Regions from separate parts of the Stenotrophomonas sp. 99219_Sma genome, predicted to be linked through region 1. Evidence: predicted binding sites of a transcription regulator. Region 1 holds the regulator's gene; each other region holds the start of a gene.

Evidence for each region. Region 1 encodes FliA, which starts transcription of late flagellar genes. Its sites were predicted from a motif close to TAAAGTTTNNCNNNCNNNGGCCGATAA; they were not measured.
Region 2: the regulator FliA is predicted to act here: its motif matches at 2,734-2,760, upstream of ACZK13_RS18465 (methyl-accepting chemotaxis protein).
Region 3: the regulator FliA is predicted to act here: its motif matches at 4,462-4,488, upstream of ACZK13_RS18890 (methyl-accepting chemotaxis protein).
Region 4: the regulator FliA is predicted to act here: its motif matches at 4,347-4,373, upstream of ACZK13_RS20845 (GGDEF domain-containing protein).

What each region holds. Positions count from the first base shown of each region.
Region 1 covers NZ_CM151117.1:2,109,429-2,116,851, reverse strand. The annotation lists gene flhA (flagellar biosynthesis protein FlhA) at 1-1,339, shown strand, start outside; gene flhF (flagellar biosynthesis GTPase FlhF) at 1,485-3,107, shown strand; gene ACZK13_RS09685 (MinD/ParA family ATP-binding protein) at 3,094-3,981, shown strand; gene ACZK13_RS09680 (RNA polymerase sigma factor FliA) at 3,978-4,721, shown strand; gene cheY (chemotaxis response regulator CheY) at 4,779-5,171, shown strand; gene ACZK13_RS09670 (protein phosphatase CheZ) at 5,171-5,776, shown strand; gene ACZK13_RS09665 (chemotaxis protein CheA) at 5,779-7,423, shown strand, end outside.
Region 2 covers NZ_CM151117.1:4,050,368-4,057,790, reverse strand. The annotation lists gene ACZK13_RS18485 (DUF4434 domain-containing protein) at 1-244, shown strand, start outside; gene ACZK13_RS18480 (MarR family winged helix-turn-helix transcriptional regulator) at 250-714, opposite strand; gene ACZK13_RS18475 (S41 family peptidase) at 765-1,676, shown strand; gene ACZK13_RS18470 (NAD-dependent epimerase/dehydratase family protein) at 1,775-2,668, shown strand; gene ACZK13_RS18465 (methyl-accepting chemotaxis protein) at 2,879-5,410, shown strand; gene ACZK13_RS18460 (DUF2628 domain-containing protein) at 5,506-5,892, opposite strand; gene ACZK13_RS18455 (hypothetical protein) at 6,110-6,280, shown strand; gene ACZK13_RS18450 (TonB-dependent receptor domain-containing protein) at 6,341-7,423, opposite strand, start outside.
Region 3 covers NZ_CM151117.1:4,148,706-4,156,128, reverse strand. The annotation lists gene ACZK13_RS18920 (carotenoid oxygenase family protein) at 1-649, opposite strand, end outside; gene ACZK13_RS18915 (DUF2141 domain-containing protein) at 675-1,097, opposite strand; gene ACZK13_RS18910 (sensor histidine kinase) at 1,254-2,354, shown strand; gene ACZK13_RS18905 (response regulator transcription factor) at 2,351-2,989, shown strand; gene ACZK13_RS18900 (VOC family protein) at 3,012-3,383, shown strand; gene ACZK13_RS18895 (arylamine N-acetyltransferase family protein) at 3,475-4,314, opposite strand; gene ACZK13_RS18890 (methyl-accepting chemotaxis protein) at 4,517-7,054, shown strand; gene ACZK13_RS18885 (PepSY domain-containing protein) at 7,118-7,423, opposite strand, start outside.
Region 4 covers NZ_CM151117.1:4,573,173-4,580,595, reverse strand. The annotation lists gene ACZK13_RS20860 (ATP-binding protein) at 1-1,648, shown strand, start outside; gene ACZK13_RS20855 (sulfite exporter TauE/SafE family protein) at 1,745-2,524, opposite strand; gene ACZK13_RS20850 (YchJ family protein) at 2,627-3,019, shown strand; gene ACZK13_RS20845 (GGDEF domain-containing protein) at 3,023-4,303, opposite strand; gene egtB (ergothioneine biosynthesis protein EgtB) at 4,454-5,725, shown strand; gene egtD (L-histidine N(alpha)-methyltransferase) at 5,722-6,696, shown strand; gene ACZK13_RS20830 (lytic murein transglycosylase) at 6,781-7,423, shown strand, end outside.

The sequences.
Region 1 (7,423 bases):
GCTGCTGGTCTCCAGCGCCGTGGCCATGCTGGTCACCCGCGCCTCGCGCTCGCAGGACATGGCCCAGGCCATGACCGGCCAGGTGTTCGGGCAGTACCGTGCGCTGGCGATCACCGCCGGCATCATCGGCGTGGTCGGCCTGGTGCCGGGCATGCCCAACGTCGCTTTCCTGACACTGTCCGCGATCCTCGGCTTCATCGCCTGGAAGGTCTACCGCAAGGGCAAGGCCGCGGCCACCGATCCGGCAGCCGCAGGCAATGACGCTGCCGCGCTCAACGCACTCGGCCGCCCGGCCGCGCCGGCTCCGACTGCCGAACTGAGCTGGGACGAACTGCGCCCGGTCGATCCGCTGGGCCTGGAGGTCGGCTACCGGCTGATTCCGCTGGTGGACAGCAGCCAGGGCGGCGAACTGATGGCACGCATCAAGGGCGTGCGGCGCAAGCTGACCCAGGACGTCGGCTTCCTGATCCCGTCGGTGCACATCCGCGACAACCTGGAACTGCCGGCCAACGGCTACCGCGTGCTGGTGCACGGCGTACCGGTGGCCACCGCCGAGATCCATCCGGACCGCGAGCTGGCACTGGACCCGGGCAGCGCGCTCGGCGCGCTGGAAGGCATCGCCGGCAAGGACCCCGCGTTCGGCCTGGACGCGACCTGGATCCAACCGCACCAGCGTGCCCAGGCCGAAACGCTGGGCTACACCGTGGTCGATCCGGCCACCGTGGTCGCCACCCATCTGTCGCACCTGATCCGCGAACACGCGCCCGAGCTGCTCGGCCACGAGGAAGTGCAGCACCTGCTGGCCAACCTGGCCAAGAGCGCGCCCAAGCTCGTCGAAGATCTGACGCCGAAGGCGCTGCCGCTGTCGGCGGTGGTGCGCGTGTTGCAGAACCTGCTGGTCGAGCGCATTCCAATCCGCCAGCTGCGCAAGATCGCCGAAGCACTGGTCGAACACGCTCCGAACAGCCAGGACCCGGCCGTACTGACCGCCGCGGTGCGCACCGCGCTGGGTCGTTTCATCGTGCAGGAGATCGCCGGAATGTCGGCGGAGCTGCCGGTGTTCACGCTCAACCCACAATTGGAACGTGTCTTGCAGGAGTCCACGCAGGGCAACGGCGCCGCGCTGGAACCCGGACTCGCTGAGCGACTGCACCAGAGCCTGGCCGAATGTGTCAGCAAGCAGGAAGCCCGCAACGAGCCCGCGGTCGTGCTGGTACCTGGCCCGGTGCGTGCCGCGCTGGCCCGCCTGGTCCGCCACAGCGTTCCGTCGCTGTCGGTCCTGGCCTACAGCGAGGTGCCGGAGGACAAGCGCCTGAAGCTGGTCGGAACGATCAGCTGACGCCGCCCTCCGATGCGCCAGAAAACAGACACCACTTTCGAACCAACGCAACAGACAGATACCAAGGGGAACCCGCACCGTGCAGACCACCGACCACCCGAGTTCTCCGACCGCCACCCCGCCGTCTTCGTCCCGTGACCACAGCATGAAAATCAAACGATTCGTCGCCGCCGACATGCGCTCGGCCATGAACCTGGTGCGCAAGGAACATGGTCCTGACGCCGTGATCCTGTCCAACCGCCGGATCGAGGAAGGCATCGAGATCGTCGCCGCCGCCAACTACGACGAGAGCGCCGTGCAGCGTGCACTGGAAGCCTCGCGTCGTGACATCGCTCCGCCGCCGGCGCCGAAGCCGCGCACCGCCGCCGACGCGGTGATCGCCGCGGTCACCCGCCGCCGCAGCAATACCCCGGCACCGGAACCGGTCGCCGCAACCACCTCGGCCGTGGCTGCCCTCGCCCGCGCTGCGGTCGGCGCCACCGGCCGCACCCTGGACAGCGCCGACGAGATCGTGCCGACCCGCGGCAGCACCGGCTTCGCCGCCACCCTGGCACGCGCCGCCGTCAACGAACCGGCGCTGCCGGATCAGATCTTCGCTCCGTTCGCCGAAGCCATCGTCGCACCGGCGCCCAGCACCGCCGCACCGGCCAACCGCGCCCGCTTCCAGATCGACCCGCCGCACGAGACGCATCACGAAAGCGCGACGTCGGCCGTGCAGCCGCCGCCGCTGCCGACCGCTGCCGTGACCGAAGCGCAGCCCGGGATCGTTGCCAGCGAACCGGCACCGGTCGAAGCCAGCGACGAAACCGGCGCTGCCCCCGTGCTGGCCCCAGCCCCGGCACTGACCCTGGTGGCCCAGGACGACGCCGAGATCCGCCAGCTGCGCCAGGAAGTGGCCGGCATGCGCCATGTGATCGAGCGCGAGATGAACCGCTTCACCGACGAGCGCCTGCGCGGCTGCCCGGTGCGCGCCACCGCGCTGGACCTGATGGACGAGTATGGCTTCGATGCCGGCCTGGCCCGCGACGTGGCCATGCAGATCCCGCTGGAGACCGAGGCCCATCGAGGCCGCGGCCTGATGCTGGGGCTGATTTCGCGCAAGCTGCCGATCGCCCCGGTCGACCCGCTGGAAGAAGGTGGTGTGATCGCACTGGTCGGACCGACCGGCGCCGGCAAGACCACCACCATCGCCAAGCTGGCCTCGCGCTTCGCCGAGAAGCACGCGCCGCGTGACGTGGCCCTGGTCACCACCGACACCACCCGCATCGGTGCCCGCGAGCAGCTGTACGGCTACGGCCGCCAGCTCGGCATCGCGGTGCACGAGGCCAACAGCGGCACCGACCTGGACCAGCTGCTGGAACGCCTGAAGGACTACAAGCTGGTGCTGATCGACACCGCCGGCCTGGGCCCGCGCGACCGCGCCCTGGCCGCCCAGCTGCAGTGGCTGCGTGCCGCCCGCCAGGTCCGCACCCTGCTGGTGCTGCCGGCCAACACCAGCTTCGGCGACATGGACGAGGTGGTCCGCCGCTTCGGCGCCGCCAACCTGCAGGGCCTGGTACTGAGCAAGCTGGACGAGACCGGCCGCTTCGGCAACGCCCTGTCGGTGGCCGTGGACCATGCCCTGCCGATCACCTGGGTGACCGATGGCCAGGACGTCCCGGAGGACCTGCACCGGGCCAGTGCAGCCAATCTTGTACTTCGCCTTGAAGATTTGCGCCGCGCGGCCGATATGCCCTGCAACCCGGAGTTGAACCATGCCGTCGCGTGAGTACGCCAAGCTGACCAAGACCTTCCCGCTGTCGGCCACCCGCAGCGAGCCGCTCGGCCCTGTGCGCACCATTGCGGTCACTGGCGGCAAGGGCGGCGTGGGCAAGACGAATGTGTCGGCCAACCTGGCCGTGGCCCTGGCTGGAATGGGCAAGCGCACGCTGCTGCTGGACGCCGACCTCGGCCTGGCCAACATCGACGTGATCCTGGGCCTGAACCCCACCTTTACGCTGGCCGACCTGGTCGCCGGCCGCTGCACGCTGGATGACGTCATCGTCGAAGGCCCGAACGGCGTGCTGGTGGTCCCGGCCGCATCCGGCCGCCGCCACATGGCCGAGCTGGCCCCGGCCGAGCACGTTGGCCTGGTCAACGTGTTCTCCGAACTGGAGCGCGAGCTGGACATCATGGTGGTGGACACTGCCGCGGGCATCACCGATGGCGTGCTGACCTTCTGCCAGGCCGCACAGGACACCGTGGTGGTGGTCTGTGACGAGCCGGCCTCGATCACCGACGCCTACGCACTGATCAAGGTGCTGTCGCGCGAGCGCGGCGTGGACCGCATCCAGGTGGTGGCCAACATGGTGCGCGACCCGAACGAGGGCCGCGTGCTGTACGAAAAGCTGACCCGCGTCTGTGAGAAGTTCCTTGCCGATGTCTCGCTGAACTACCTGGGCTGCGTGCCGCAGGATGACTGGCTGCGCCTGTCGGTGCAGCGCCAGCAGCCGGTGGTGAAGGCCTATCCGTCCAGCCCGGCGGCGCTGGCGATCACCGAGATCGCGCGCCGTACCGCGCGCTGGCAGGCGCCGACCGAACCGCGTGGCGGCGTCGAGTTCTTCCTCGAACGCATCCTCAAGCAGCGTGGGGTGACGGCATGAAAGGCGCAGCCCAGTACAGGGAAGTGCAGCGCTCGGCGGCAAACGAAGTCATCGCCCAGCATTCGGACCTGGTGCGGCGCATCGCCCACCACCTGGCCGCGCGCCTGCCGGCCAGCGTCGAGGTCGACGACCTGATCCAGGCCGGCATGATGGGACTGATCGAAGCCTCGCGCAGCTATGACGCCGACCAGGGTGCTTCTTTCGAGACCTACGCCTCGATCCGCATCCGTGGTTCGATGATCGACGAGATCCGCCGTGGTGACTGGGTCCCGCGCTCGGTGCACCGCCGTGCACGTGATGCCGCCGCCACCATCCGCCGCCTGGAACAGAGCAGTGGCCGTGCCGCCAGCGCCACTGAAGTGGCCGCCGCGATGGAGATGCCGCTGCCTGAGTACCTGCGGCTGATGGAAGACGCTGCACGTGGCCAGGTGCTGAGCCTGGAATCGCGCATCGAGGACCAGGGCGAGCTGGACACCGTCGCCCAGGGCGGGCCGACCCCGCAGCAGGTACTGGAGCGCGGTGAGTTCGGTCGCGAGCTGGGCAAGGCCATCGGCCACCTGCCCGAGCGCGAACAACTGGTGCTCTCGCTGTACTACGAGCAGGAACTGAACCTGAAGGAGATCGGCGCGGTGCTCGGCGTGAGCGAGTCGCGGGTCTGCCAGATCCACGGCCAGGCGGTACTGCGCCTGCGCGGCCGGCTGAAGCTGTTCGAGGCTGCCGACGCAGGCCTCGAAGAATGAACATCCCCGAGGCGGCTGCCCCCGGCCGTCCGGAATGAACAACAAAGGAATTCTGCTTTGAACAAGAACATGCGCATCCTGATCGTCGACGACTTCTCGACCATGCGTCGAATCGTCAAGAACCTGCTGGGCGATCTGGGCTTCACCAATACCGCCGAAGCCGAGGACGGGCATGCCGCGCTGTCGCTGCTGCAGAGCCAGCCGTTCGATTTCGTGGTCACCGACTGGAACATGCCGGTAATGACCGGCATCGAGCTGCTCAAGGCCATCCGTGCCGATGCCAAGCTGAAGACCCTGCCGGTGCTGATGGTCACGGCAGAAGCCAAGCGCGAGCAGATCATCGAAGCCGCCCAGAGCGGCGTGAACGGCTACATCATCAAGCCGTTCACCGCGCAGACGCTGGAAGAGAAGCTCGGCAAGATCTTCGAACGCCTGGCGGCCAGCGCCTGATGGATACCACGGTCGACAAGAACGCCCTCGCCCTGCGCCTGCAGGAAGCCCTGGACGCACTCGAGTCCGGTGACGAGGCCGCCTGGCGGCAGCGCATCGACGGGCTGGTCGCGCTGCGCACGCAGCCGATGATGAGCGGCCTCTCGCGGCTGGCCCGCGAGCTGGGACAGGCGCTGGGCGAACTGCCGACCGTGCCGAGCGAAGCCGGCGAACTGGACGACGCCTGCGCGCGACTGGACCACGTGGTGGCGATGACCGAACAGGCCACGCACCGCACCCTGGACCTGGCCGAGGAATGCCGCAGCCTGACCGAACAGCTGCGCGCCGAAGGCCTGCAGCCGGGCCAGGACGCGCAGCTCGAGCGCATCCGCCACAACCTGACCGAGATCGCCCTGACCCAGAGCTACCAGGACCTGACCGGGCAGATCATCCGTCGCGTGGTCGGCATCGTCCGCCGCGTGCACGAAGGCTTCGGCGCGCTCGGCCTGCCGCCGGAACAGCATCGCACCGACCCGGAACTGGCCGGGCCGGCACTGAAGGGACTGGACCGCCACGCGGTCTCGCAGAACGACGCCGACGACCTGTTGTCGGATCTGGGGCTGTAAGCATGAGCGCGGTATCCGACGACATCACTGCCGATTTCATCATCGAGGCGCAGGAAATCCTGGATCGCCTCGGCGAACAGCTGGTGTCGCTGGAGCAGGCACCGCAGGACAGCGACCAGCTCAACGCGGTGTTCCGCGGCTACCACACGCTCAAGGGCGGCGCCGGCTTCCTCGGCGTCACCGCCATGGTCGAGCTGTGCCATGCCGCTGAAGAGGCGCTGGGCGCCGCACGTGCCGGCCAGGCCGTGCTGCAGGCCCACCACTTCGACGCGGCCCAGCAATCGCTGGACTACCTGCAATCGATGCTGGACGCGGTTTCCTCCGGCACCGAGCCGGGCTATGCGCCGCCGGACCTGATCGCACAGTTCGACGTGCACAGCGGTGCCGTGGCTGCACCCGCCGCCGCCGCAGCACCCACCGCGGGTGGCAGCGACCTGATCACCGACGACGAATTCGAGGCTCTGCTCGACCAGCTGCATGGTGGCAACGCGCCGACCGCGGTCGCGCCAGCGAAGAAGGCCGACGACGGACTGATCAGCGAAGACGAGTTCGAAGCCCTGCTCGACCAGCTGCACGGTGGCGCGGCACCGGGCACCAAGCCTGCGGCCGTGGTGGCACCGGCACCGATCGCAGCGCCGCGCCCGGTCGCCGCACCGGCACCGGTGGCGAAGCCGGCCGCCAAGCCGCTGGCCGAGGCCGAACATACCGTGCGCGTGGACACCAAGCGCCTGGACGCGATCGTCAACCTGATCGGCGAACTGGTGCTGTCACGCAATCGGCTCAAGACCCTGCGTGCACGCCTGCGCGATGAAGAGCTGGACCGGGCCGTGTCCACTCTGGATATCGCCACCGCCCGCCTGCAGTCGGCAGTGATGCGCACCCGCATGCAGCCGGTGGGCAAGGTGTTCTCGCGCTTCCCCAAGGTTGCCCGCGACGTCGCCCGCTCGCTGAAGAAGGAAGTGGACCTGGAACTGATCGGCGCCGAGACCGAGCTCGACCGCAACTTGGTGGAAGCGCTGGCCGACCCGCTGGTGCACCTGGTCCGCAACGCCATCGACCATGGCGTGGAAATGCCCGACCTGCGCGAGGCACAGGGCAAGCCACGGATGGGCCATGTGCGCCTGTCCGCACAGCAGGAAGGCGACTACGTCAGCATCGAGGTGCAGGACGATGGCGCCGGCATCGACCCGGAAAAGCTGCGTGCCAAGGCGCGCGAGAAGGGCCTGATCGATCCGGAAGCCGCCGCGCGCCTGAGCAGCGAGGAGTGCCTGCACCTGGTGTTCCTGCCCGGCTTCTCGACCAAGCAGCAGGTCACCGACATCTCCGGTCGTGGCGTCGGCATGGACGTGGTGCAGTCACGCATCCGCGAACTGAGCGGCCAGATCCAGATCCAGTCGGAGCTGGGCCGTGGCAGCCGCTTCCTGATCCGCGTGCCGCTGACCCTGGCGATCCTGCCGACCCTGCTGGTGCAGGCCGGCGAGGACGTCTATGCGCTGCCGCTGGCCCGCGTGATGGAAGTGCTGCACGCGCCGCGCACCTCGCTGGGCTGGTTCGATGGCCGTGCCGTGCTCGACCGCCGCTCGCACACGCTGCCGCTGGTCGATCTGCGCCAGTGGCTGGATGTGACGCCGGCAGCCTCGCCGCTGC
Region 2 (7,423 bases), 1.9 Mb from region 1:
GGCGTGGGGCATCGTCACGCCGACAGCCGTGGAGGTGATGTGTGCCGAGCCGGGCGCCGCTGCGGTGAAGATCGGTGTGCTGTCGGCGCCATTCCCCCAGGCCGGACTGAGCGGTTCGACCGAAGAGGAATACGTGCTGGGCAACGCCGCGCCGCTGGCCGCGCAGTGCCGCACGCTGGAGCTGCGGTTGGCCAATGGCAGCTGGACGTTCCTCAGTGAAATCGAGATGGCGGCCGAGCAGTAAGCGCCTCAGCGTTGGGGCGTGCCACGCAGTCGCTGCGCGAACGGCCGCTGTTCAAGCGCCTGCAGTGCCTCGCGCAGCACCTGCTCCAATGACTGTCCAAGATCGGCATCGAGGCTGCGCGCCGCGCGTGCCGTGGCCTGCCACTGCGCCTGCAGCGCCGGCAACGCCTGCAACGCGCGCGGGCTCAGCTGCAGGATGCGCTCGCGGCTGTCTTCACCGACCGCAGCGTGCAGCCAGCCGTCGCGCACCATTGCTGAAACCGTCTGGCTGAGCGCCGAATGGCTGAGCCCGCAGGCCAGTGCGAGATCCTTGATGCGGCAGGGTCCCTGCGCCATCAGCGTGCGCAGCACCGGGGTGTAGCGCGGCCGGTAGTCCAGCTTCAGGTCGCGGTAGGCCTGCTCGACCGCCGGGTCCAGCTGGTCGAGCAGGGCCCGCAGCAGTGTTCCCAGGGTGGCATGTTGGAGATCCATGGTGGCGATGATATATAAGCACTTACATATCATCAACGTGGGGTGCGGTCATGGCGGTTTCGTGGATGCTGGGTGCGCTGCTGGCGGCGTCCTGCCCGGCCCAGGACGCGGTGCTGCAGGCGGCGGCCACGGCGATACAGGCGCAGTACCTGGACGTGGCCGAAGGCGCGCACATTGCCGAGGCCGTGCGCGGCTGGTCCACCCAGCAGCGCTATGTGGACAGCTGCGCGGACCCCAAGGCGTTCAGCGCACGCTTGAACCAGGATCTGGACGTGTTCGATGGCCACTTCCATGTCGAGCGGGTGGATGCCCGCGCCGGCCAGGACGACTGGCTGATGGCCTGGCGCGCGGATGCGCGCAGCAATGGTGCGGGCGTGCGCGAGGTGCGGGTGCTGGAAGGCAACATCGGTTACCTGCGCCTGAGCACCTTCTATCCGCTCGATCTGGCCCGGCCGAAGCTGGCCGCGGCCTTCACCCTGCTGGCCGACACCGATGGCCTGGTGCTGGACCTGCGCCAGAACGGAGGTGGCGATGACGGCAGTGCGGACCTGCTGGTGCGGACCCTGCTGGCGGCGGAGATCACCCAGGTGCAGTCACTGCAACGCCGTGGCCAGCGCAGTCCAGTACCGTTGCCACCGGCGAGCCTGGGGCTGTACCTGAAGCCGCTGGTGGTGCTGATCGACCGCCGCACCGGGTCGGCCGCCGAATTCGTCGCGTACTCGCTGCAGGCGCAGGGGCGGGCACGTGTCGTTGGTAGTCGAAGTGGCGGCGCGGCACATATGTTCGATGATCCTGTGCTGCTGCCGGATGGCTATCAGATCAGCATTCCCGACCGGCAGCCGATCAACCTCCGTACCGGAACCAACTGGGAACGCACCGGCGTCACGCCTGACGCAGCAGGCGGTGACGATCCGCTGTTCGTCGCCCGCCAGCTGCTGGCCCGATCGGTATCGCCAGAATGAACGCACAATTGCAACCGTGCCCTATCGCAGACGACATGCGGCGTGCCTAGAATCGAAACATCCCGGTAGTTCCCGGGCGCTTCGAGTGAATGGACTCAATGAAGATTCTGTTGACCGGCAGTTCCGGGCGGATCGGGCGCGCCATCTTCGGCGCGTTGGCCGCTGCCCATGAAGTGGTGGGGCTGGATCGCAGCCCATTCGCCACCACCCGCATCATTGCCGATGTCACCGATCGTCAGGCCGTGAAGCAGGCAGTGCAGGGCGTCGACGCGGTGATCCATACCGCCGCCCTGCACGCACCCCATGTCGGCCTGGTGCCGGATGCGGTATTCCAGCAGATCAATGTGGAGGCGACCGCACACCTGTTGCAGGCTGCCCGCGAGGCCGGTGCACGCCGCTTCGTGCTGACCAGCACCACGGCGTTGTATGGCCATGCGGTGGTGGCGGGCGGTTGCCGCTGGATCGATGAAGATACCGAGCCGCTGCCACGCACCATCTACCATCGCAGCAAGCTGCAGGCCGAGGCGTTGGCTGAAGCCGCTGCGGCGCCGGGCTTCAGCGTGCGCGTGCTGCGCATGGCCCGCTGTTTCCCCGAGCCACCGGAGCGGATGGCGATGTTCCGCCTGCACCGCGGTATCGACGCGCGCGACGTGGCCAGCGCACATGCCGCGCTGCTGCACGATGAGGGCGCTGCCTTCGCACGCTACATTGCCTGCGCACCGACGCCGTTCCTGCGCGAGGATTGCCTGGAACTGGCGACCCAGCCGCGCAGGGTGCTGGCCCGCCGCGCCCCGCAGTTGCTGGCCGAGTTCGAGCGCCGTGGCTGGCCGCTGCCGCTGAGCATTGACCGCGTCTACGACAGTGCACTGATGCGCCGCACATTGGGCTGGCAGCCGCGCTTCGGCCCGGACGACGTGCTGCAGCAGTACGCGGTTGGCAGCATCGAGGTGCTGCCGCGGGCGGAATGGATCAAGGACCGCGTGGCCGAATAGGGCGGCAGCGGGGCGGGTTCCTGACCCGACCCTGAGCAGGTTCAGGAATGTGCAGATGGACCGCCTCAACCTCGTTCGCAGGCGGCCGCTAACCCGGTGCGCTTCCAGCGCCGGGCGTGTCCCGGCGGCCGGTGGCCTGCGCGACGGATCGCGCACCTGCGCGGTGCCCTCGCGGTGCCGGTCGTCCTGAACTGCCTTGCGGATCCTTCCATGCCTTCTCCCCGTTCCGCCGCTGCCCGCCGCCCGGGCAGCATCGCCCACAAGCTGATGCTGGGCACCGCTGCGATCGCGCTGCTGTGCTTCGGCCTGACTGCGTTCCTGATCTACCGCCAGGCCAGCGCCAGCCTGATCGACGCCTCGCGCCAGACCATGGCCAGCGAAGCCACCGCCGAAGCCCGCCAGGTCGCGGCCGATCTGGGCACCGCCTTTGCCAGCAACGACGCCATGGTCGAGGCCGTGCTCGCCCAGCGCGCGCGCGGCGATGTTCCGGACCGTGCCAGCCTGGCTGCCGTGCTGGGCGAGCAGCTGCGCACCCACCCCGAGTGGCTGGGCAAGAGCACCATGTGGGAGGCCGACGCCTTCGATGGCAAGGATGCCGAGTTCGTCAACACCGAAGCGCACGATGCCACCGGTCGTTACATGAGCTACTGGGCCTGGCACGACGGCAGGCCGCAGCAGTCGACGATGACCGACTACACCGAGACGGCCAGTGGCTCCGGTGACTGGTACATGGTGCCCAGCCGCGACAAGCTGGCGAAGGTAAGCGAGCCCTATGCCTACGACATCGGTGGCCAGCAGGTGCTGATGAGCACGCTGAGCACGCCGATCATCGAAAACGGCCGGTTCCTCGGTGTATTCACTGTGGACTTCTCGCTGGCGGCGCTGCAGAAGCACCTGGCCACGCTGAAGCCGATGGGCGCCGGGCGCGTCGAACTGCTCTCGCCGAATGGCGTAGTGCTGGCCTCGGCCAATGCCGCCGAAATCGGCAAGCCACGTGGCGACGCATTGACCCGCAGCATGCTGGCAGACATCGCCGCCGACCGCCGGTTCGAAGCCTTCACTCCGGATGCCGCCGGCAACGTGCGCGTATACGTGCCGCTTCGTGTGGGCGATGCGCCGCAGCGCTTTGCACTGGGTGTGGTGATGCCGCACGCGGTGATCGTGGCCGAGGCGCGCCAGCTGCTGTGGCTGACCCTGCTGGTTGGCGTGGTGGCCGCGCTGACCCTGAGTGCCGGTGTCTATGTGCTGCTGCGCCGGTTGGCGATCCGCCCACTGGCCGAAGCCGTGCGCGTGGCCGGCGACGTCGCCGCGGGCAAGCTGGACAGCACCCTGCCGGCACGCAGCAACGACGAAGTGGGCCGCCTGCTGGACGCGATGCAGGGCATGCGGGGGCAGCTGCAGTCGGTGATGGCGGCGCAGGCGGAAATGGCGCGTCGCCATGACGCCGGTGAAATCAGCTACCGCATGGACGCCTCGGCGTTCCCGGGTGAGTACGGCCGGATGGTGGCTGACAGCAACCAGCTGGTGGCCTCCAGCAACGCCGTCACCCAGCGCCTGGTCGACGTGATGCAGCGCTATGCGGTGGGTGACCTGAGCGTGGACATGGAAGCGCTGCCGGGCGAGAAGGCGGTGTTCACCGCTGCAATGGCCACCACCAAGAGCAACCTGGCGGCGATCAACGATCAGATCCAGCAGCTGGCCGCTGCCGCAGCAGCCGGTGATTTCGCGGTGCGCGGCGACACGCTGCGCTTCGACCACGACTTCCGCCGCATGGTGGAAACCCTCAACACCATGATGCAGGTGAGCGACCACAACCTGGCCGAGCTGTCGACGCTGCTGCGCGCGATTGCCGCAGGCGACCTCAGCGCGCGCATGCAGGGCGACTTCCACGGCGTGTTCGCGGTGATGCGCGACGATGCCAACAGCACCGTGCAGCAGCTGACCCAGATCGTTGGCCAGATCCAGCAGTCGGCGGCCAGCATCCGCCTGGCGGCGGGTGAGATTGCCGCCGGCAACAGTGACCTGTCGCGCCGCACCGAGCAGCAGGCGGCGAACCTGGAAGAGACCGCGGCCTCGATGGAAGAGCTGACCTCCACGGTGCGCCAGAATGCCGACCACGCGCTGCAGGCCAACACCCTGGCCGGCTCCGCAGCGGGCGTGGCCAGCGAAGGCGGGCAGGTGGTCAGCCAGGTAGTGCAGACCATGGAACAGATCGAGGCCTCCTCGCAGCGCATTGCCGAGATCATTTCGGTGATCGATGGCATCGCGTTCCAGACCAACATCCTGGCATTGAACGCGGCGGTGGAAGCGGCGCGTGCCGGCGAACAGGGCCGCGGATTCGCCGTGGTCGCCAGCGAAGTGCGCGCGCTGGCCCAGCGCTCGGCAGGTGCGGCCAAGGAGATCAAGGAGCTGATCGACGCTTCGGTGGCGCAGGTCGGCGCCGGTGCACAGCTGGTGCACGGCGCGGGCCGCACCATGCAGGAAATCGTCGGCCAGGTCGGCCGAGTGAACGAGATCATGGCCGAGATCTCGGCAGCCTCGCGCGAGCAGTCGGCGGGCATCGAGCAGGTCAACCAGACCGTGGTGCAGATGGACGAGACCACCCAGCAGAACGCCGCACTGGTGGAAGAGGCCAGTGCCGCCGCGCGTGCGATGGAAGAACAGGCCGAGCAGCTGGCGGTGGCGGTCTCGCGCTTCCGCCTGCAGGCCGAGCCGGTGGCTACGGTCCGCCGCGCGGCCTGATCCTGTTGCGCGCACATGAAGACGCCCGGCCAAGGCCGGGCGTCTTCATGTCTGCTTGATGCTATGCCAGGCCGGAGTGCGGCGGCAGCATCGCGTCAGAACATGCCTTCGAAGGGATTCCAGCTGGCTTTGCCCTTCACCTGCTCCAGGTAGTAGCTGTAGTTGGTGCTGGCGGCAACCAGGAAGTTCATGGCGATGAACAGCGGGCGCGCGATGATGTCCGGCAGGAACAGGGACACGATGCCCAGCACGAGGCCGATGCCGATCACCACCAGCGCCTTGCGCCACATGCCCAGAATGAACAGGTAGATGAAGCCGAAGAAGAAGGCGAAGAAGTTGATGTTGATCTTGAGGCGGTCGCCGAAGGACAGCGCCTTCCAGGCTTCCTTGAAGCGCGGCTCCTTCGGAGCGCCGTGCTGCTGGAAGAAATTGAAGCGGAACTGCCAGTTCGGGCTGAAGCGGGAGAGGTCGACGGCGTTCATTGACGATTACGTCCTTGTAGGAAAACGGTTACATGATACGAGGCCGACGGTTCAGGAAACTACCCTCAACCGTCAAAAATGTGACGCGCCCGGCATGTGCAGGCCTGCGGCGGGGCGCCGCACCGTCACCCATCCGCCTTGTTTTTAGGATAGGGTGCGCAGTTCCGCTGCCGCCCCAGCTGAACCCGGGCGGCGGCGGGATGTCCATGGAGGTTGCATGACCACACCTGCTATACCGGAAAACGCACCGGGACCGGTGCTCCTGCCGACACCTGAAGTGGTGCAGGCACAACAACTGCTCGCACGCCAGCAACTGGCGGTAGCGATGGACCGTGCACGCACGGCCGCTACGCAGAACGCGGCCGCGGCCGCGCTGGAAAGCGAGTAATCCGCAACACCGCCGATCGCGCTGGCGTGCTGCCAGCGCGATCGCGGCGCGCGCAGCCGGTCAGAACCGCGCGGTCATGCTCATGAAGTAGCTGCGCCCGGCCACGAAGTAGTCGGTGGAGCCTTCCGCATACAGCTTCTTGTCGGCCAGGTTGCTGACGCCGCCGCGCAGGGTCAGTACCTCGTTGACGTTCCAGGCTGCGGTCAGGTCATACAGGGTGTAGGCCTTGAGGAAGGTCGTGGCGGTACCGGTCTGCTTGCCGGTGTACTGCGCCGACAGGCTGCTGGAAAACACCGTATTGGGCGTCCAGTCCAGCGACGAATAGCCGGAAAACTCCGGCGTATCGATCAGGTTCCTGCCGGTGGTCAGGTTCTTGGCTTCCTTCATCCAGGTGGCCGAGGTGCGCCAGCGCCACTGCTCGCCGAAGCGGAAGTTCAGGTTGCCTTCCATGCCGCTGGTACGCGCGCGCTGCACGTTGCTCATGCGCGTCCACCAGATGCCGTTGAACTTGCCCAGGGGCGCGTACTCGATCTTGTTCTTGAAGTCGGTATGGAAGTAGGTCAGGCCGGCATCGAACAGGTCATTGTCGAAGCTGATGCCGATCTCTCGGTTGGTGCTGGTTTCAGGGTCCAGGTCCGGGTTGCCGGCCATGTAGCAGCCACCGCGGGTATAGCCCAGCGGGATCAGCGAGGTGCAGCCGCGGCCGCCGGACTGGGTGGCCGCGCTGGGCGAGTTCTCGGTCAGGCTGGGCGCGCGGAAGCCCTTGGAAACACCACCACGTATCGTCCACTGTTCGGCCGGGTGCCAGACCAGGTAGGCGCGGGGGCTGACGTGGCTGCCGAACTTCTCATGATGATCCAGGCGTGCGCCCAGGGTCAGCGCCAGCGTGCGGTGCAGCTTCAGTTCGTCCTCGACAAACAGTGCCCAGGTATCCACTTCCAGGTTGGAGCCGCTGACGGCATTGCCGGCATAGTCGATCGGCGCGCGGCCGATGGTATCGGTATTGGTCAGTTCCTGGCGCTTCCACTGGCCACCGACGGCGAACTGGTGTTCAACGCCCAGGGTGAACGGCGTGGTCAGGCTGCCTTCGATGATGGTATCGGTGGTCTCGGAGCGGCCGGTGGCACCGATGTCGTTCTTGTA
Region 3 (7,423 bases), 2.0 Mb from region 1:
TCCAGACGCTGCCGTCGCGGTCGCGCAGCGGGTGCGCCGAGAACGGCAGTGCGGCGAGGTCCGGACGCCAGGTCACCGGACCCAGCGTCTGCAGGGAATCGGGGTCTACTTCGAACGCCGAGCCGGACTCGCACAGCGCGAACAGGCGGCCATTGATCATGGTTACCGAGGTGTTTGCCACGTTGGCATCGTCGTTGTTTCGAACTGCCAGCGCACCGGGAACGCTGGTGCCGGCAGCCGGATACTGGAAGCGGCCGGCCTTCTGTTCACGGGTGAATTTCGGCGTGGCGACCATGCGCCCGTGATGGGTCAGGCTGCCGTCACCATTGAAGCGCCAGCCATGCACCATGCCGTCGCCGTCGAACCAGTGGTCGTAGCGGAAGCCATCGCGCTCGGTCCAGGCCGGGCCGTTGCGGTACAGCGTACCGGCCAGGCCTGACGGCAGCTTTCCCTGCAACTGCACGGTGGCCGGGCCGAGGCTTTCGCTGCCGACGCTGCGCCAGCCGAGCAGCCACGGGTGTTCCTGCATGCCCTGCGCGAACCGCGTCGGGTCGCCGGCGAAGGCGGGAGCGCTGCGCAGCGCGGTGGCGCCCAGGGTCAGGCAGGCACTGCTGCTGAGCAGGGTACGAAGGAAGCGGCGACGGTCCATGGTGGCCTCGGGTATGGATGCGGAATCAGCGCAGGGTGATGTCGATGGCGGTGCCGGCGGCCGGCACGTCGACGCTCGCCTCGTCGAAGGTCGGCTTGCGCATCACCTGCGGGTTGTTGCTGAAGCCGTAGCCTTCCACCGGCATCCCGACCAGGTTGGTGTCGAGCTTGCCGTTGTCGTTCTCGTCGTGGGTGAGCAGCACGGCATAGCTGCCGGCCGGCACGCCCTTGAACGTGAAGTGGGCACTGTCGCCGCTGGGCGCCGCCTGCTGGGCCTGCACGGGCTTGGCCTTGCCGTCCCAGGCGGCGGCGTTGTCGACCAGCGCAACGCGCAGGGTGCCGGTCTGCGCGCGGACCTCGTGCACGGTCACGGCCAGGTCGGCGGCGTGGGCACTGCCGGCCAGGGCCAGGGCAGTCAGTGCGGTGCTGAGCAGGGCGGTGCGGATCATGGCAGTGGCTCCGGAAGTGTGTGTGGCGGTGGGGAGCCAGTCTGCGTGGGGCGCTGCACCGGGTTCAGGGCCAGTGGTCATCGATTCGACGTGCCAGAAGTCACTTTCTGCGCCGGACCCATTGCCGCCGGCGTGCGCGGCCGTCAGCATCTGGCCATGCCCAGCCTGTTCCGCCATCTGTTGCGTCCGCTCAGCCTTGCCGGCCTGATCACCGTGCTGGTGGTCGGCCTGTCGTTCGCAGTGCAGCGCAGTGGCGCCGGGCTGAGCCTGCTGTTGCTTGCTGTGTTCCTGCTGCTGTTCGTGGTGCACGGCTGGGCGTCGATGCCATCCCGCGTGCGCGCCGCTGCTGCGGTGTTGCAGGCGCTGCTGGCGGTTGTGCTGGTTGCGCTGCAGCCGCGTACCGGTACCGCCCCGGTGCTGCTGGTGGTGCTGGTTGCACAGCTGGCCGAACACTGGCCGCCGCGCTTCGTGCTGGGCGTTGCGCTGCTGGCCAACCTGGCGGTGTATGCCGTGCTGCGCCACAGCGGCTTCAGCCAGCCGCTGCTGGTGGTGCTGCTGTATGGCGGTTTCCAGGCCTTCGCCGCGCTGACCGCGCACTATGCGCGCAGCACGGCGCTGGCCCGCGATGATCTTGCACGGGTCAATGCCGACCTGCTGGCCACCCGCGCGCTGCTGGCCGACAGCGCACGCGATGCCGAGCGCCTTCGCCTTGCGCGCGAGCTGCACGATGTGGCCGGGCACAAGCTCACCGCGATGCGGCTCAACCTGCGCGCCCTGGCCGCTGACCCTGCGCTGGCCGGCCGCGAAGGGCTGGTGCTGGCCGAACAGTTGTCCGGCGAGTTGCTGGCCGACATCCGCCAGGTGGTGCAGTCGATGCGCGATGATCGCGGCCTCGATCTGGCCACCGCGCTGCATGCGCTGGCCGCACCCTTCCCACGACCGAAGCTGCAGCTGCAGATCGGCGACGGGGTGCGCGTGGCTGACCCGTTGATGGCCGAGACCGTGCTGCGGCTGGTACAGGAAGCCCTGACCAACGCCGCCCGGCACGGCAATGCAGACACCGTGTGGCTGACGATCAGTGAAGAGGATTCCCAGTTGCGTATCGATATCCGCGATGATGGCCAGCGCGCCGAACGCATCCGCGAGGGCAATGGCATCGCCGGCATGCGCGAGCGTCTGGCGGCCGTACAGGGGCGGCTGGAGTTGGCCCGAACGGCGCAGGGCGGCATGCATCTGACCGCGCGGTTGCCGGCATGAGTGCCGCCATGATCAGGGTGGCGCTGGCCGATGACCAGGCGCTGGTCCGCGCCGGCCTGCGTGCGCTGCTGCAGGGCCTGGGGGTGGACGTGGTGCTGGAGGCCGAGGATGGCCAGGCCCTGCTGGATGCGCTGGATACGCAGCGCGTGGACGTGGTGCTCAGTGACATCCGCATGCCCGGGCTGGATGGGATCGAGGCACTGCGCCAGCTGCGGGCGCGCGGCGATGCCACGCCGTGGCTGCTGCTGACCACCTTCGATGAAAGTGATCTGCTGCTGCGCGCCAGCGAGGCCGGCGCACAGGGCTTCCTGCTCAAGGATGCCGCGCCGGCCGACCTGCGCGAGGCCATCGAACGCGTCGCCGCTGGCGAAACCCTGCTGCTGCCGGTCAGCACCGAGCCGGTACGCGCCCGCTACCGCTTCCACGATGAAGCACCGCCCACCGATACCTTCGGCGAACGTGAAGTGGCAATCCTGCGCCTGCTGGCCGGGGGCTACAGCAACAAGGAGATCGCGCGCAGCCTGTTCCTGGCCGAGGGCACGGTGAAGAACTACGTGTCCGCCATCCTCGACAAGCTCGGCACCCGCGACCGTACCCGCGCGGTCCTGAAGGCGATTACCCTGCGCATCATCTGAGTGGAGGTGGCAAGGAGTGTCTGTGAACCCGATCCTGCATGTGGAAATCCCGGCCAGTGACCTGGACCGGGCCATCACGTTCTACCAGCGATGGCTGCAGGTTGCGGTGGACGAACCCATCGTGCTGCACGACTGCCGGATGGCCTATCTGCCGTTTTCCGATGAGGCCGCCGGTGCCAGCATTGCGCTGGTGCACGGCGCGGACTATCTGCCTTCCGAGCAGGGCGCGCGCATCTACATCGGCGTCGATGACCTGGATGCCAGCCTCGACCGTGCGCTGCAGGCCGGAGCCGAGCTGCGCTTCGGCCCGGCCGATGCCGGCGACTGGCGCGTGGCCGAGATCCGCGACAGCGAAGGCAACCGTATCGCATTGCAGGCGCGCACAGCGCCGTAACGTCAACGCTGCGGTGCGCGCATCTGTAGAGTCGAGCTTGCTCGACTGATTTTGACGTCGCCGTAGATGCATCAGTCGAGCAAGCTCGACTCTACAGCGTCGCGGCGCGCGAGCGCTGCAGCCAGTCATTGATGGCCGGGTCCAGCCGCGGGTCGTCCGGAAGCTGGATGCCGAAGCGCTGCTCCAGCACGTCGCGCACATCACCCACATCATGCAGCGGGCGCTTGTCCGGTGCCTGTCCGGGGCGGTACTCGGTGTAGTTGCCGCTGCCGATGGTGCGGCGCCAGTCCGGCCCGGTCAGCGACGCGCGCAACTGGCCGGGGAAACTGGAATCGGGATGGGTACATACGTACCAGTTGCCCACCACGTTGTCGATCGGCGCCGGCGCCTGCAGATCGAAGCGGTACATCACCCGCCAGCCGTCGCTGGATTCGGCCGACAGCATGAAATCACCGCCGTCTTCCAACCGCTGCAACAGATAGCGTTCGTGCGGGGTGGCCTGCGGCTGCGGGTCATGCAGGCGCAGCGGTACGGTCGGGGTCAGGCTGCCAAAACCGGCATCCACCAGCCAGTCATCGCCGTCCACCTGCACGCGCAGCAGCAGATGGGTACGCGCGGTCAGTTCGTCGTCCTGGGCGGCCAGCAGTACGCGCGCGCTCAATGGCTGGGCATCGAAGCCCAAGGCCTGCAGCAGCGCCAGCAACCCACCATTGAGTTCGAAGCAGTAGCCACCGCGGCGCTCGTCAATCAGCTTGCGCTGCACGCTGTCCAGGTCGATCGGCACCGCATCGCGCAGCAGGCAGCTGAGGGTTTCGAAGGGCAGCAGTGCGTTGTGGCGCTGCTGTAGCAGGGTCAGGCCGGCCAGGGTCCGTGGTGGCGGCGCATCCAGCTGCAGGCGCTGCAGGTAGCGGGGGACATCGAGCCTCGTCATGGGGGCACCGGGCGGGGAAGGGAGGTCCACTGTGCTCCCCCAACCGGGGTTGAGGTCAAGCACGGCGGCCGTGTCATGCCCCCGTCGCCTGCACCCGGTACAAAGACCGCGTCCGCCAGTGACGGGGGACGCAGACGAAAAAAGGCCTAAAGTTGACCTGAATCCGGCCGATACAGGTGCGTCCTTCCGCCTGGAGTCTGTCATGTCGGCCGTTGTCCCCCACCTCCGGTCCCTGCGCACGCGTCTTGCCACGTTGCGCTCGGCGTCCCCCGGCCTGCTGCTGTGGCTGCAACCACACCGGCTCAGCGTGGCCAACAAGCTCAAGGCGACCCTGTGGGTCTGTGGCCTGGGGCTGGTGGCGATCGCCGCTGTCTACGCCTGGACTGGCCATGCCAACGCCCTGGCCGCGCGCAGCCAGGCCAGCTACCAGCGCGGCAGCGATCTGGCTGCCAGCCTGTCCACGCGGGTGGCCGAAGCGCGCCGCCTGCAGACCCAGTATGCACGCAGTTTCGATGATGCTGACCGCAGCCAGTTGCTGGCAACACAGAAGGCCCTGCAGGCTGACCTGCAGGCGCTTCGCGCGATGCCGATGGACGCCGGCCGGCGCAAGGCGCTGCAGGTGCTGACCGAATCGGCCGACGCGTTCTCGCAGGGTGTCGCCGCCCTGTTTGAACGTGTCGATGAAATGGGCCGCGGTGATGCCGGTCTTGCCGCACAGCTGCAGCAGGCCGCCGACACCCTGCAGGTGCAGGTGGATGCGCTGCAGCGGCCGTCGCTGGCGCTGTCCCTGCAGAAGATGCGTAGGCAGGAGGCACTGCTGCTGCTCGACGGTGATTCCACTCACGCCGACCGCGCCAGCGAGGAAAAGCTGCCGTTCGACCTCGCGCTGGCGGGCCTGCCTGCGGATGCGCAGGACGCCCTGCGCAGCGGGATGGAGGGCTATCAGGGCGCACTGCTGGGGTATACCGCTGCCCGCGTCGGCCTGGATGTGGAAGCGCAGTCGCTGCTGGATACCGCCGCGGGCGTAGCGCCGGCGCTTGCCGCTTTCCAGCAGGCACAGGTGGCAGCGCTGGCCAGGGCTCAGGCGCGCCAGCAGGCCGGTGCGCGGACGATGAGCGTGCTGTTCGCACTCACCCTGCTGCTGGTGGCCGGCGTGCTGATCACCAGCCTGGTGCTGGTGCTGCGTGCGGTGCGCCAGCCGATCCAGGACACCCTGCGTTTCGCCAGCGATATCGCCGACGACCGCCTCGACACCACCCTGCGCGTCTACAACGCCAACGATGAGATCGGCCAGCTTGCCCAGCGCCTGGTCGACATGCAGCAGCGCCTGCGCGCGCGCATCGAGACCGAACGTGCTGTGGCGCGCGGCAACACCCGGGTGCGCCAGGCGCTGGACAGTGCGCAGACCGGGCTGATGGTGGTCGATGCCGAAGGCCTGGTGGCGTACGCCAATCCGGCGCTGCTGGAGCAGCTTGAACTCCAGGTTGAAGATCTGGTGGGGAGCGATGCGGTACGCCTGCATCCGGCGCTGGCCAGCCTGGCTGGCGTGCGACAACGCGAAGAACGCGAGATCGGCCATTGCGGTGTCCGCTATCAGCTGATCGCCAATCCCATTGTCGACGAGGGGCATTTCCTCGGCGTGGCAGTGGAGTGGCGCAGCCGCGCGCTGGAAACGCTGCTGGAAACCGAAGTGGCAGCACTGGTCGACGCCGCCGCACATGGCGACCTGCACGGCCGCATCGCGCTGGAGGGAAAACAGGGCTTCGTGCGCACGTTGTCGACCAGCATCAACCGCCTGCTGGCGACCTTCGAGACCAACCTCGGCGATCTGCAGGCGCTTCTGGCGGCGCTGGCCCGTGGTGACCTCAGCGTGCGCATGGAAGGTGAGCTGCAGGGCGTGTTCGCACGCATGCGCGACGATGCCAACGCCACGGTCGCGCAACTGGGCCGCATCGTCACCCGCATCCAGCAGGCGACGTCCAGCCTCGACACCGGCGTTGGTGAGATCGTTGCCGGGCACCATGATCTGTCGCAGCGTACCGAACAGCAGGCGGCCAACCTGGAAGAGACGGCAGCGTCGATGCACGAGTTGACCGACACCGTTGGCCGCAATGCCGATGCCGCGGGCCGCGCCGATGCCTTGGTGCAGGGGGCGGCGGCGGTGGCCCAGCGCGGTGGCGAGGCCGTCGGCCAGGTGGTCGCGACCATGCATGGCATCAGCGAGGCCTCGCGGCGGATCGGCGACATCACCCAGCTGATCGATGGCATCGCTTTCCAGACCAACATCCTCGCGCTGAATGCCGCGGTGGAAGCCGCGCGCGCAGGTGAGCAGGGCCGCAGCTTCGCCGTGGTGGCTGCGGAAGTGCGCCTGCTGGCCCAGCGCAGTGCCGAAGCGGCCAAGCAGATCAAAGGACTGATCGAGGATTCGGTGGCGCGTGTTGGCCAGGGCAACCAGCAGGCCGAGCAGGCGGGCATCACGATGGGCGAGATCGTTGGCAGCGTGCAGCAGCTGGCCGAGCTGCTGGCCGGTATCCGCAGTGCATCGCAGGACCAGCATGCCGGCATCGCGCAGGTGAAGCAGACCATCGTGCAGATGGAAGCCAGCACCCAGCGCAACGCCAGCCTGGTGGAAGAGGCTGGTGCCTCCACCGCGCAGATGCAGGCGCAGGTACACGCGCTGACCGAAGCGGTGGGCGCGTTCCAGTTGCAGTCGATGCCACAGGCGCGCGCTGCGGCCTGATCGTGCTCCGGTAGTGCCGGCCGCCGGCCGGCACGCGCCGGCGGCCGGTACTACCCTTGTGGCTCAATACACGTCGCGACGGTAGCGCCCGGTCTCCAGCAGCGTTTCCACTTCTTCATCACCCAGCGCTTCGCGCAGCACCTGGTCCACGCCTTCGGCCATGCCCTGCAGCGAGCCGCAGACATGAATCACCGCGCCACGCTGCATCCATTCGCGCAGCGCATCGGTGGCGGCATGCAGACAATCCTGCACGTAACCACCTTCGCCATCGCGCGAGAACGCCAGGTCCACCCGCGCGAGATGGCCATCGGCCTGCCACGCTTGGATCTCGTCGGCGAACAGGAAGTCGTGCGCGCGCTGGCGCTCACC
Region 4 (7,423 bases), 2.2 Mb from region 1:
GCGCTTTGACTACGAATGCGTGGATGCCAAGCAGCTGCGCAACGTCGACCGCGGCATCACCCGCGAAGGCCAGGTCAAGCATCCGGGCGACCGTTTCGAGAAGGACGACCGCAGCGCGGTAGGCGACCGCCGCCGCTGGATCCTCGGCTTCAACAACCACGACAAGGTGGGCGCCTTCGAGCGCGAAGCACAGGAACTGGCCAAGCGCATCGCCAGCTGCGAGACTGACATCGCGCGCCTGCGCGGCCAGCGTGACCGCGACAACGAACGCCGCCTGGCCTGCCACGAGCTGGTCAGCATCAGCTGGAACGAGATCGACATCGCCGCTCCGCAGCAGCGCCTGAGCGACATCGAGGCCACCCTGCGTGACCTGCGCGAAGGCAATGCCGATCTGGCCAAGCTGGCCAAGCAGATCGACGCCGTGCGCGCCGACATCGAGCAGTCCCGCCGCACCTATGAGGACGTCCGCGTCGAGCGCGGCCAGCTGGTCAAGGAGCGCGATCGCCTCGACCGCGCCCGCCAGCAGAGCCGTGCGCTGGTGCTGCCGAGCCTGGCCCAGGAGCAGGAAGCCGGGCTCGCCGAGCGCCTGCAGGAGCAGGGCCCGCTCAGCCTGGAAACGCTGGAGGCGCACATGCGCCAGGTCAGCAACGCGCTGAACGAGCAGCTGTCGTCCTCGCAGCAGGACCTCAACCGCATCGAGAACCAGCTGATCGGTTGCTTCCGTCGCTTCATCCAGCAGTGGCCGGAGGAATCGGGCGACTTCACCGTCTCGGTGGCCTCGGCCGAGGACTTCCTCGCCCGCCTCGAACGCCTGGAGCGCGACGGCCTGCCGCAGCACGAAGAGCGCTTCTTCGATCTGCTGCAGAACCAGAGCAAGAACAACCTGCTGGCCCTGCAGCGCCACAGCGCCGAGGCCCGCAAGTCGATCGGCCAGCGCCTGGACGAGGTGAACGCCAGCCTGGAACAGGTGCCGTTCAACCGTGGCACGCTGCTGACCATTGAACTGAGCGACCGCCGCCTGCCGGAAGTCGGTGAGTTCCACCTGCAGCTGCGCGAGGTGCTGTCGCAGCAGCAGACCGAGCAGCGCGAGCTGGCCGAATCGCAGTTCACCGTGCTGCGCCAGCTGGTCAACCGCCTGGGTTCACAGGAAGGCGAAGACAAGCGCTGGCGCGAACTGGTGCTGGACGTGCGCATGCACGTGGAGTTCATCGGCGTCGAGCTGGATGCGGAAACGCGCCAGCAGGTCGAGATCTACCGCAGCGGCGCCGGCAAGTCCGGCGGCCAGCGCCAGAAACTGGCCACCACCTGCCTGGCTGCGGCACTGCGCTACCAGCTCGGCGGCGCTGACAGCCAGCTGCCCAGCTACGCCGCGGTCGTGCTTGACGAAGCCTTCGACAAGGCCGACAACGAGTTCACCGCACTGGCGATGAACATCTTCGACAACTTCGGCTTCCAGATGGTGGTGGCCACCCCGCTGAAGTCGGTGATGACGCTGGAACCGTTCATCGGCGGTGCCTGCTTCGTCGAAATCAGCGGCCGCCACGACTCCGGCGTGCTGCTGATCGAGTACGACGAAGAAGGCAAGCGCCTGAAGCTGCCCGAGCGCAGCCGCCAGCAGGCCAACGAACCGGAAGAAGCGGAGGCCTGACCCGGCCGATTGAATGGGAATGCCGGCCAGCGGCCGGCACTACCCATGGGCGGGGTTCATGACCCGGTAGTGCCGGCCGCTGGCCGGCAACCGCACTCACGCTCCGCGGAACGTATCCCACGCCATCCGCGCGATCAGCACCACCACCAGCCCCACGAACAGCTTGCGGATGAACGGCGTGCCGCCCTTCAGCGCCAACCGCGTGCCCACCACCGAACCGATGATGTTGGCCGCCGCCATCGGCAGCGCGAACAGCCAAAGGATGTTGCCGGTCGGCACGAAGAACGAGATCGCCGCCACATTGGTCGCCAGGTTCACCACCTTCGACGCGGCCGACGCGCGCAGGAAATCCAGGCCGAAGAAGCGCACGAACAGGAAGATCAGGAAGCTGCCGGTGCCCGGCCCGAAGAAGCCATCGTAGAAGCCGATCGCTGCACCGATCGCCAGCGCGATCACCAGCTCGCGGCGGCCGATCTCCTGCGGCCGGTGCAGCGCACCGAAGTCCTTTTTCCACAACGTGTAGGCCAGCATCGCGATCAGCAGCACCAGCACCAGTGGGCGCACCGCGTCCTTGGGCAGCAGGCTCACCGCGGTGGCCCCGGCGAAGGAGAAGATGAAGGCGGTGCCGGCCGCGAACAGCACCGGCTTCCACGGGAAGCGCACGTTGCGCGCATAGCGCCAGGCAGCCGCACCGGTGCCGAACATCGAACTGAACTTGTTGGTACCGAACAGCATCGCCGGCGTCTGCTGCGGCAGCACCGTGAACAGGCCGGGCAGCTGCACCAGGCCACCGCCACCCACGGCGGCATCCACAAGACCGGCGATGAAGGCGATCACCACCAGCCACCACAACTCAGGGGGAACCAGTTCCAGCACGGCGATCAATCAAGGTGGGGGCGCGACAGCATACGCCTGTCCTGCTTCAGCTGGCCCGTGCCGCGCGTGGATCAATCCGCGCAACCCGGCGACAATGCCGGCATGAGCCGAAAACCCGCCGATCCCTGTCCCTGTGGCCTGCCCGCCGACTATGCCGCCTGCTGCGGCCGTTTCCACACCGGTGAAGCCGCGCCCGACGCCGAGCGCCTGATGCGTTCGCGTTACAGCGCCTACGTGCGCGGTCTGGCTGACTACCTGCGCCAGAGCTGGCACCCGGACACGCGTCCGGCCGAGCTGTCACTGGATGAAGCACCCGGCCAGCGTACCCATTGGCTGGGCCTGACCGTGCACGAGCACACCGTCACCGGTGCCGATAGCGCCGATGTCCGCTTCACCGCGCGCTATCGCGTCGGCGGCGGCAGTGCGGTCAAGATGACCGAACACAGCCGCTTCCAGCGCATCGACGGCCGCTGGTACTACCTCGACGCGGTCTGAGCCTCAGCCGCCACGCACGGCCAGCACGCGCTGGCCGGCATGTGCGTGCACCTGGTTGCGCCCCCCGTCCTTGGCCACGTACAGCGCCTGGTCGGCGGCCTTGACCACCGCCATCGGGCGCGGATCCACATGGCTGTCGGCCAGGCCGATGCTCACTGTCACCTGTACCACCTGGCCGCTGCCACCGCGTCCGCGCTGCTGGCGGCCGGCTTCGTCATCGCGGCTGCGGGTGCTGCGGTCGCGCAGCTGCATGCGGGTCTCCTCGATGCTCTGCCGCAGCGCCTCCACGGCATCCATGCAGGCCGCCGCCGAGCGGTCCAGGAACACCACCGCGAACTCCTCACCGCCATAGCGGAATGCACGGCCACCGTCGCCCACCCGCGCCAGCCGCGAGGCCACCAGGCGCAGTACATCGTCTCCGGTGTCGTGGCCATGGGTGTCGTTGAATGATTTGAAGTGGTCCACGTCCACCATCGCGATGCTGTAGGTGCCGCGTGCCCGCTGCAGGGTCTCGTTGAATGCCCGTCGCCCCGGCAGGCCGGTCAACTCATCGCGGAAGGCCATGTGGAAGGACTCCTGCAGCATCGCGCCCAGCATCAGCAGCAGGGCGGCGCTGCTCAGCGCCGGCAGCAGTACAGGGTGCAGGAAGATCCGCGGCAGCATCCACCACAGGCACAGCAGGGCCAGCAGCATCGCCGTGTGCAGTGGCCGAGGATGCCGCCACGCCTGCCAGCCCAACGCTGCGGTCGCCAGCAGGAACAGCAGCGCCGGCAGCTGCGCCAGCGCGTTCCAGTCGGCGGGAATCCAGGCCCAGTGACGGTTCGACAGCAGATCGTGCATGCCGCGCGGCTGCTGTGTGGCTAGCAGCAGGAAGATCATCACCGCGGTGCCGCTGGCAATACCGCGCAGCAGCAGGTCCTGGCGCCGCCGTCCGCGCTCCGGCCACAACGCAAGGCCGGCAGACAACAGCGGCAACCAGGCCGAGATGGCGTGGAAGCGCAGCGGTGTCAGCGTGGTGACATGGCCATTGCGCAGGTAGCCAGCGACGTCCTGGTGCAGCAGCGCGAACATCACCGCCACAACCATCAGCAGGCACAACGTGCGCACCTGGTGGTAGAGCAGGGCCAGGCCGGCACCGAGGCAGGCCAGCAGCCAGGGCAGGATGCGCTGCGCCGGGCTGGCCACGTCTGCGGTATCCAATGCGGTCCACACCACCACGGCAACCAGCACGGCAGGCAGCACGAACAGGTAATGCGCAGGCTGGCGGAGCGGATGCAGGGGCAAGCAGGAATTCCAGCGCGGTGACGACGCGGCCGCAGCATTGCCGTTAGCGGCGTTCGTGGTGGCTTCTTGAATGCGGCAGGCTCATCCATGTGAACGAAGTGATGCCGAACCATGACGTCGCACTCACCATCCAGCGCCGATGCTGCCCACATGGACAGCGTACCCGCCGCCGTCGCTGCCCCGCAGCACGATCTCGCCCGCCAGTTCGCCCATGTACGGACGCGCAGCCTGCAGTTGGCCGCGCCGCTCAGTGCCGAGGACGCCATGCTGCAGAGCATGGCTGACGCCAGCCCGAGCAAATGGCACCTGGCCCACACCACCTGGTTCTTCGAACGCTTCGTGCTGGCGGGTTTCGGCACCGCGCCAGCGCATGACCCGGGCTGGGACTACCTGTTCAACAGCTACTACAAGAGCATCGGCCCGGCGCATGCGCGGCCACAGCGCGGGTTGCTGTCGCGCCCGTCGCTGCAGCAGGTGCGAGACTACCGCCAGCAGGTCGATGCGCAGGTGCAATCGCGGTTGGCGGCGGGCGATCTCGATGAACAGGCACTGCAACATCTGCAGCTGGGCCTGCAGCACGAGCAGCAGCACCAGGAACTGCTGCTCACCGACATCAAGCATGCGTTCTGGTGCAACCCATTGCAGCCCGCCTACCGCGAGGACCTGCAGCCTGCCACCAGCGCTGCCAGTGCGCAGGGCTGGATCGAATCACCCGAGCGCATCGTCACGGTCGGCGCCGCGGCATGGCCGCAGCAGGCCGCGTTCGCCTACGACAACGAATCGCCAGCGCACCGCGTGCTGCTCCCCGCGCACGCATTGGCCGAGCGTCCCGTCAGCAATGCCGAGTATCGGGCCTTCATCGACGCCGGTGGCTATCGCGAACCGCGCTGGTGGCTCAGCGAAGGCTGGGCGCTGCGCGAAGCCGAGGGCTGGCAGCACCCGCTGTACTGGGATGACGCCCTGCAGCGCGAGTACACCCTGGGCGGTTGGCGCGAACTGGATCCGCACGCGCCGGTCTGCCACCTCAGCTACTACGAGGCCGATGCCTGCGCCCGCTGGTCCGGCGCGCGCCTGCCCAGCGAGTACGAATGGGAAGCCGCCGCTGCGTCGCAGCCGCTGCGCGGCCATTTCGCTGACGACGACCGGCTGCACCCGCAGGCATCGCAGGGCAGTGGAATACGGCAGCTGTTCGGCGATGTCTGGGAGTGGACCCACAGCGCGTATGGCGCCTATCCGGGCTTCCGTCCCTTCGCCGGCAACCTCGGTGAGTACAACGGCAAGTTCATGTGCGGGCAGTGGGTGCTGCGTGGCGGCAGCTGCGCGACACCCCGCGGCCATGTGCGCGCCAGCTACCGCAACTTCTTCATGCCGCCGGCGCGCTGGCAGTTCTCCGGGCTGCGCCTGGCCAGGGACCTCACATGAGCACCGTGCATGACGCGCTGCAGGCATTGACCGATCTCACCCCCGGGCGGCAGCAGATCCTCTCCGACGTAGTGGCCGGACTCTCACGTACGCCGCGCCAGCTGCCGTCCAAGTACTTCTACGATGCGCGTGGCTCGCGACTGTTCGAGCAGATCACGCAGACCCCCGAGTACTACCCCACGCGCACCGAGCTGGCCCTGCTTAAGCGTGTGCTGCCGGACATCGCCCGCAGCGTTGGCCCGCGTCTGCACGTGGTGGAGCTGGGCAGCGGCAGCGGACGCAAGACCGCGCTGCTGCTGGCCGCACTTCACGACCCGGTGGCCTATACGCCGATTGAAATCTCGCGGGCCGCGCTGCTGTCCAGCATCGATCATCTGGCGCCGGCGTTGCCGGAGGTGGAGATGCTGCCGGTCTGTGCCGACTTCACCCGCCCCGTCGCCGTTCCCATGCCCGAGCGCGAACCCGCGCGACGGCTGCTGTTCTTCCCCGGTTCCACGCTGGGCAACTTTGAAGGCGAAGACGCGGTCGCACTGCTGCGGGCGATGCGCCAGACGATGGGCCGCGACGGCCTGGCCCTGGTCGGCATCGATCTGCACAAGGACCCGGCTCTGATCGAAGCGGCCTACAACGACGCGCAGGGCGTCACCGCCGCGTTCACTCTCAACCTGCTGGCCCGGCTCAATCGCGAGATCGGCAGCGACTTCGACCTCGACGGCTTCCACCACCGTGCCTGCTACAGCACCGCGCGGCTGCGCATCGAAACCGATCTGGTCAGCCGCTGGGCGCAGGATATGCATCTGGACGGCCGCACCTTCCACTTCGCCGCCGACGAACCGATCCGTGTGGAGTACAGCCACAAGTACACCGACGACAGCTTCGAGGCGCTGCTGCAGCACGCGGGCCTGCAGGTCACGCAGCGCTGGAATGCCGACAGTCCCGCCTACGGCCTGCGCCTGCTGCGTGCCATCTAGGGCGGCCGGCCAGCCGGTACCCCTTCAGGTTCTGCAGCACCGCTACCCCTAAGATGGCCGTGCAACGGCAACACGGAGGACGCCATGCCCATTCTGACCACCCTCGGCCTGGCGGCCGCTCTCGCCTCGCCCCCCGCGCTGCCTGCAGCACCGGATGCCAGCGTCGATCTGGCCTTCAGCCGCTGCCTTTCGGGCCTGCAGGCCACGGCCGCCAGCCAGGGCATCAGCGCCGAGCGCTTCAACGAAATCACCGCCGGCCTCACCCCGGACCCCAGCGTGCTCGGCCTGCTCGACGCGCAGCCGGAATTCACCACGCCGATCTGGGACTACCTGGCCGCGCTGGTCGATCGCCAGCGCGTGGCTGATGGTCGCGCCATGCTGCAGCAGCATCGCGACCTGCTCGATCGAGTGTCGGCGCAGTACGGCGTCGATCCGGCCACCATCGTCGCGGTCTGGGGCGTGGAGAGCGACTACGGCCGCGTGTTCGGCAAGCGCCCCCTGCTGCAGTCACTGGCCACGCTGTCCTGCGCCGGCCGTCGCCAACCCTTCTTCCGCGGTGAATTGCTGGCACTGCTCAAGCTGATCGACCGCGGCGACCTGCAGGCACAGGGCCTCACCGGTTCCTGGGCCGGTGCCTTCGGGCATACGCAGTTCATGCCCAGCACCTACGCACGCATCGCCGTGGACGGTGATGGCGATGGCCGCCGCGATCTGGTCGGCAGCATTC